3 regions of the Streptacidiphilus sp. BW17 genome follow, and region 1 is predicted to be linked to each of the others. Evidence: riboswitches for the same ligand, from Rfam matches in the RefSeq annotation. Region 1 holds a riboswitch; each other region holds the start of a gene.
What was found. Region 1 has a riboswitch for cobalamin ahead of ABH940_RS10620 (cobalamin biosynthesis protein). Riboswitches for the same ligand answer to the same signal wherever they lie in the genome.
Positions count from the first base shown of each region.

Region 1 (2,256 bases):
ACAGGCGCGCTCCACGTCCGCGACCGCGACCGGCCGCAACTCCGCACCCAGAACCGGTCGGTGCTCGACCCGCTCCCCGTAGCGGAGCGTGCCCCCGAGCCGCACTCCCAACGCGCCCGCGAAGGCAGCCTCCGCATGACCGGCGTTCGGGCTCGGGTGCGCGCCCGCGTCACGCCTCCAGACGCGCCACGCGCGCCCCCGGTCCTCGCTCGCCGCGACGGTCAGCAGCGCCGTCAGCCGTGCCCCCGGCCACCCGGCCACGTCGTCCAGCCGCGCCGACGCCCAGCCGAACCGCAGCAGCCGCGGTGAGCGGTGACCCACCATCGCGTCCAGCGTGTTGACGGCCCGGAACGCCAGCAGCCCCGGCGCGCCCGCGAGCGCGCCCCAGATCAGTGCGTTGACGACGGCGTCGGCGGTGTTCTCGCCGACGGACTCGACGACCGCGCGGGCGATCTCCTGCGCGTCCAGCTGACGCGGGTCACGCCCGCACAGGTGCGGCAGACGTTCGCGCGCCGCCTCGATGTCCCCGCGCTCCAGCGCGGACGCGATCCCGCGCGCCTCGCGGACGAGTGACGCGCCCCCGAGAACCGCCCAGGCGGACGCGGCGGCGAGGGCCGCCTGAGCGGGGCGCGAGCGCCGCAGCGTGCGCTCCGTCACCAGCGCGCCCCCGGCGACGGAACCGACCGCGGCGAGCGTGAAGACTGCTCCCGAGCCGCGATGGTCCTTGTAGAGACGCCGCTCCAGCGCGGCGGCGAAACGCCCGAACCCGGCTACCGGATGACCACGTCGGGGGTCGCCGAACACGGCGTCGGCGGCATAGCCCACCACGGCCCCGTACGCGAACGCGCTGCTGCGCACCGCTGCGTGTCCTCACTCAGGGTCCGCGCCCTGGATCGACGATCCGAAGGCGAGAGTCTCCTGGCTTCCGGATCGACGCACCTACGGGCCTTCCAGCGGCGATGTGCTGCCGTGGCCGTCGTTCGCAGGTGCTCCCCGGTGACAGTGGCGGGACCGCGCCGGATTTGCACCGGCTTCCTCTCCTTGCCTCCGATTGGCGTAAGGATCCCACCATGTCGCCGGACGCAGCGTCAACCGACCGGGTCGGTGTCGCGGATCACGGACGTTGCTGCTTGAGCAGTTCGACGGACTTCTGCACCACCTGGTCGGCGGGGCTCGTGGGCGGGCTGAGGACGTGATCCTCGAACCAGGAAAGGCCAAGGATGACTATCAGTCCCAGCGGGGCGACAAGCAGGCACAGGAAGACAGACATGGGCACCCCAAGGTGTCGAATGCTGCAGGCCCGGACGGACCCCGATCCGTCCCTCCAACAGCGTCCGTCACCCTGGCGGAATCCGCACGTCGGGTATTGCTTGAGGCTTTGTTCCCGCAGGTGGTGCGACTACGTTCAGTGCCGTTTCTAGTGCCGCCCGGAAATCACGTCCGCGACCTTCGCGACGGGGGAGGTCCCCGCGCGCCCGCCGCGTTCCTGTCGGTCGGCGAAGTGGTACGCCGCGTACAGCCCGTGCACCCCGATCCACCGGAACGGTTCCGGCTCCCACCGGCGGACCGTGTGGTCCACCCACGGCAGGTCCGTCAGGTCCGTCGCCTCGCCGCGCACCAGGTCGCGCAGCGTCCGCGCGGCGAGGTTCGTCGTGGTGACGCCGCTGCCGACGTAGCCTCCGGCCCAGCCCAGGCCGGACGCCTGGTCGACGGCGACCGTGGAGCACCAGTCGCGCGGCACGCCCAGCACGCCCGACCAGGCGTGGTCGACCGCGACACCCCGCGCTGCGGGGAAGAAGCCGGTCAGGATCTCGGTCAGCTGGTCGATCGTCTTCGCCGCCGTCGAGCCGTCGTTGTCCGTGCGAGAGCCGAAGCGGTAGGGGACGCCGCGTCCGCCGAGCGCGATCCGGTCGTCCGCCGTCCGCTGCGCGTACATGTACGCGTGCGCGAAGTCGCCCAGCGTCTCGCGGCCGTCCCAGCCGACGGAGTCCCAGAAGGAGGCGGGCAGCGGTGCGGTGACGATCATGGAGGAGTTCATCGGCAGCCAGGTGCGCTTCTCGCCGCGCAGGTTGGCGGTGAAGCCCTCCGTGCAGCGCAGCACGTACCGGGCCGAGACGGTGCCCTGGTCGGTGACGGCGCGCGCGGGGGCCGTGCCGACGGCGGGCAGGATCTCGGTGACCGTCGTGCCCTCGTAGATCCTGACGCCCAGTCGCTCCGCCGCCTCGGCAAGGCCCCGGACCAGCTTGGCCGGTTGGA
Region 1 is NZ_JBGCCR010000006.1:295,106-297,361, forward strand. It holds gene ABH940_RS10620 (cobalamin biosynthesis protein) at 1-858, opposite strand, end outside; cobalamin riboswitch at 892-1,085, opposite strand; gene ABH940_RS10625 (hypothetical protein) at 1,115-1,270, opposite strand; gene ABH940_RS10630 (NAD(P)/FAD-dependent oxidoreductase) at 1,418-2,256, opposite strand, start outside.

Region 2 (2,256 bases), on a different contig from region 1:
AGCCCAGCGATGACGAAGCCGGCCTTGTTGATGTCGAAGTTGGCCATGAAGTCCCAGAAGCCGCCGGTGAGATGGAGCTCGCTGGTGAGTACGCCGAGCACCTCGATGGTGCCGATCAGGAAAGCGGCGGCGATGGAGAGGCCGGTGATGACGAGGTTGTAGTAGACCTTGCGCACAGGTCGCGCGAAGGCCCAGCCGTAGGCGAAGTTCATGAAGAAGCCGTCGAAGGTGTCGAAGAGGATCATGCCGCCGGAGAAGAGCAGCGGCAGCGCCAGCACGGCGTAGAACGGCAGCCCGGCGGTGGCGGCGTAGGCGGTGGCGGCGAGCAGGACGACCTCGGTGGCGGTGTCGAAGCCGATGCCGAAGATCATGCCCACGAAGAAGAGCTGCCAGGTGTGGTTGATGGAGCGCATGAAGCGGCCGAAGAAGCGCCACATCAGCCCGCGCGCCTGGAGCTGCCTTTCGAGCTCCTCCTCGTCGAAGGTGCCCCGGCGCATGTCGCGGAAGACCTTGAAGATCCCGGCGAGCACGATCAGGTTGAGCGCGGCGATCAGGTAGAGGAACCCGGCGGAGGTGAGCGTGCCGAGCATGCCGCCCAGCGTCTCGTAGGTCGAGTTCGGGTCGACCATCGCGCCGAAGACGGCCTTGGCGGCGACGGTGATGCCGACGCCTACGGCGGAGACGACCGTGGAGTGGCCGAGGGCGAAGAAGAAGCCACTGGCCAGGGGACGTTGACCGTCCGCCAGTAGCTTGCGGGTGGAGTTGTCGATCGCGGAGATGTGGTCCGCGTCGAAGGCGTGACGCGCGCCCAGCGTCCAGGCGGTGAACGCGACGCCGAGGCCGACGCCGAGCTTGTCGTAGTGGAAGTGGTGGGGGAGCACAGTGAAGATGTAGATGCCCCAGCCGACGCCGTTCAGCAGCAGAATCACCAGGGACATCACCCCGATCCTGGTCCATTCCGCGGGACTCAGGGACTGACGGACCATCTGTAGCTTGGCGACGAACGCGGACACTGGGCATCCTCCTCGGGACGCTCACAGGTCGGCGCGGCCTGGTCGGAGACTCCCGGAGGGCCCGGTCCGGACCGACCTTCCTGCGAGGCTGGTTTCCAGGAGTGCGACGCCAGGCGACCGGACTTGCCCTCACTCGTGCCGAGGGGTTCACCGTTGCGGGACAGCGCCGGATTCTCACCGGACTTCGCTGACGCTGCACTGTCCCCGCGCAGTGAGGGGACCTTCGGCAGCCTAGAGGTGGCGGGGGCTCGGGTACAAGCCTGCACATCTAAGCAGGTGTCTGATTCACTGCCGAGGACGGTGCGGACGTCGGCTGGTACCGGGCGGCGAGGGTACGCACCGTCTCGGTGATGCGGTCGCGGAGTTCGGCCGGTGCCAGGACCTCGACGTCCGCGCCGAGCCGGAGGAACTCCTGGTGGGCGTGGTCGATCGACTCGATGGGCACCCGGGTCTCGGTCCATCCGTCCTGTGCTGCTCCGTCGCCCAAGGCCGTTACGCCGAGGCGGCGGGCGCCCTCCGGGGTGAGCCGGACCAGGGCCTCCCCGGTGTGCAGCCGGGTGTGGAAGTCGGCCAGACTGCTGCTCCAGTGCGCGGCCAGGTCGAACCTGTCCGGGATGGCGAACTCCTGATCCAGCATATGGACTTCGAGGATCTGGTCGACCCGGTAGGTGCGGATCCCGGACGGCCCGCCGGCGGCCAGGTACCAGCGTCCGGCCTTGAGGACCAGCCCGTACGGCTCGACCCGCCGCTCGATCTCCTCCGGCGCCCGCCAGCGCCGGTACCGCATGAGGACCGCTCGCCGCGCCCAGAGCGCGGCGGCGACCGCGGGCAGGTGAGGCGTGCTCTCGGCCTCGCCGTACCAGCCGGGGGCGTCGAGCAGGAAGCTCCGCCGGATCCGCTCGGCCTGCTCGCGCAGCTCCGCTGGAAGTGCGGCCCGCAGCTTGAGCTGGGCGGTCACCAGCGCCTCGCCGAGGCCGAGTTGGGCGGCGGCGTCCGGGAGCGCCGTCAGGAACGCGGCCTGCGCCTCGTCCGGGGTCAACCCGGTGAGCCGGGTCCGGTAGCCGTCGACCAGCTGGTAGCCGCCCGCGTGTCCCGCCTCGCCGTACAGCGGGATGCCGGCGGCGGCGAGCGCGTCGACGTCCCGGTAGACCGTGCGGACGGAGACCTCCAGCTCCTCGGCCAGTTGGCGGGCCGTCATCCGGCCCCGGTTCTGGAGCAGCAGAAGCAGGGTCACCAGTCGGCT
Region 2 is NZ_JBGCCR010000008.1:12,433-14,688, forward strand. It holds gene ABH940_RS12015 (HoxN/HupN/NixA family nickel/cobalt transporter) at 1-938, opposite strand, end outside; cobalamin riboswitch at 1,104-1,244, opposite strand; gene ABH940_RS12020 (helix-turn-helix transcriptional regulator) at 1,282-2,256, opposite strand, start outside.
Region 2: another riboswitch for cobalamin. It lies ahead of ABH940_RS12015 (HoxN/HupN/NixA family nickel/cobalt transporter); the one in region 1 lies ahead of ABH940_RS10620 (cobalamin biosynthesis protein).

Region 3 (2,256 bases), on a different contig from region 1:
CCCTCTGCCGCGCCGCTCGGCGCACCCCCGCACGGAGCAACCGGGGAGAGGTCAGGCAGACTTCAAGGATGAGCATCATCGTCCGCCCCGCCCTGCCCGACGAGTACGACGCCGCAGGTCACCTCGTTGCCGAGGCCTTCATCCACGACGGTCACACCGAGCGGGACGGCGACTACGCCAAGCTGCTGCGCGATCCGGGCGACCGGGCCGAGAAGGCGGAGTTGCTCGTCGCGGTGGACGAGGAGACGGGCGCGGTCCTCGGCTCGGTGACCTTCGCCCCGCCCGGCTCCCCCTACGCGGACCTGGCGCAGGGTCAGGAGGGCGAGTTCCGGATGCTGGCCGTCTCCCCGGACCCGGCCGCCCGCGGACGCGGCATCGGCGAGCTGATGGTCCGTGCCGTGATCGACCGCGCCCGGGAGCTCGGACTGCCCCGGATCGTCATGTCATCACAACAGCAGATGGCTTTCGCGCACCGGATATACGGGCGTCTCGGCTTCGCCCGGACCCCCGAACGCGACTGGTCGCCGATCCCCGGCATGGTCCTCTTCACCTACGCACTGGAGCTGTCCGGCTCGCCTGCGTGATGCCCGCAGGCAGGAGCCGCGACGCCTCAGCCGGTGCCCGGAGTGCGCCGCAGCAGTGCTCCAGCGGGGCAGCCGAGTGATCGAACGGTTACTCGAACGAATCACGCCGCGACACAACATCTGGTGGTGCGTGACGCACCTGCCCCTAGATGTATGCTCATGCTCGCTGTCGAAGCAGGGGAACCCGGTGCGATTCCGGGACTGCCCCGCAACGGTGAGCGGCTGCCGATCCGGCCTGTCCGCGAGTCCGATGACCTGCCGTCAGCGCGTCCTCGGCCTGCCCGGCCGCGGGCGCTGCAACCGGGCCTCGTGGGTGGGCCGACGGGCTGCTTCGCGCTGCTCTGCTCCCGCCTGCCTTCTCACGCGACCCGTGCCTCAGCCACCGGCCGCCAACGAGGAGCGTGCGCGTACATGACGGACATCGCCGTCCCCACCCTGCCCCAGCCCACCCGTGAGCCCGACGCCCGTGGTGGCGCCGCCGACGCTCCCGGCACCGCGCTGCTGGTCACGCTCACCGAGCGGTCCGCAGACCTGACCCAGGTCGACCCGGGCCGCGTCGCCGCCGCCGCGCTGCGTGGCCGCAGCGCCCAGGCCGACTACGCGGAGCTGCGCGGGCTGGCCATCGGGGCCGCCGCCGCGCTGATCGCCGAGGACCCGCAGTACTCGCGTCTGGCGGCCCGGCTGCTGGCCGAGGAGGTCCGCGAGGAGGCGGCTGGTCAGGGCTCGTCCTGCTTCGCCGAGTCCGTGGCCGTCGGCCACCGCGAGGGTCTGATCGGCGACGCCACCGCCGCCTTCGTCGCCGCGCACGCCGACGCACTGGACGCCGTCGTCGACCAGCAGGCCGACGACCGCTTCGAGTACTTCGGCCTGCGCACGCTCTACTCCCGCTACCTGCTGCGCCACCCGATCACCCGTCAGGTGATCGAGACGCCGCAGCAGTTCATGCTGCGGGTGGCGTGCGGGCTGGAGGTCGGGGGCAACGAGAAGTCGGTGGCCGAGGTCGCCGAGCTGTACGGGCTGATGAGCCGCCTGGAGTACCTGCCCAGCTCGCCGACGCTGTTCAACTCCGGCACCCGGCACCCGCAGATGTCCTCCTGCTACCTGCTGGACTCGCCGCTGGACGAGCTGGACTCGATCTACAGCCGCTACGCGCAGATCGCCCGGCTCTCCAAGCACGCGGGCGGCATCGGTCTGTCCTACTCCCGGATCCGCTCGCGCGGCTCGCTGATCCGCGGCACCAACGGCCAGTCCAACGGCATCGTCCCGTTCCTGCGCACCCTCGACTCCTCCGTCGCCGCGGTCAACCAGGGCGGTCGCCGCAAGGGCGCGGCCTGCGTCTACCTGGAGACCTGGCACGCCGACATCGAGGAGTTCCTGGAGCTCCGCGACAACACCGGTGAGGAGGCGCGCCGCACGCACAACCTCAACCTGGCGCACTGGATCCCGGACGAGTTCATGCGCCGCGTCGAGACCGACGGCGACTGGTCGCTCTTCTCCCCCGGCGACGTCCCCGAGCTGGTCGACCTGTGGGGCGCCGAGTTCGACGCCGCCTACGTCAAGGCCGAGCAGGACGGCAAGGCCGTCCGCAGCATCCCGGCCCGGACCCTGTACGCGCGGATGATGCGCACCCTGGCCCAGACCGGCAACGGCTGGATGACCTTCAAGGACGCCT
Region 3 is NZ_JBGCCR010000003.1:328,104-330,359, reverse strand. It holds gene ABH940_RS05535 (GNAT family N-acetyltransferase) at 69-584, shown strand; cobalamin riboswitch at 728-862, shown strand; gene ABH940_RS05530 (ribonucleoside-diphosphate reductase subunit alpha) at 996-2,256, shown strand, end outside.
Region 3: another riboswitch for cobalamin. It lies ahead of ABH940_RS05530 (ribonucleoside-diphosphate reductase subunit alpha); the one in region 1 lies ahead of ABH940_RS10620 (cobalamin biosynthesis protein).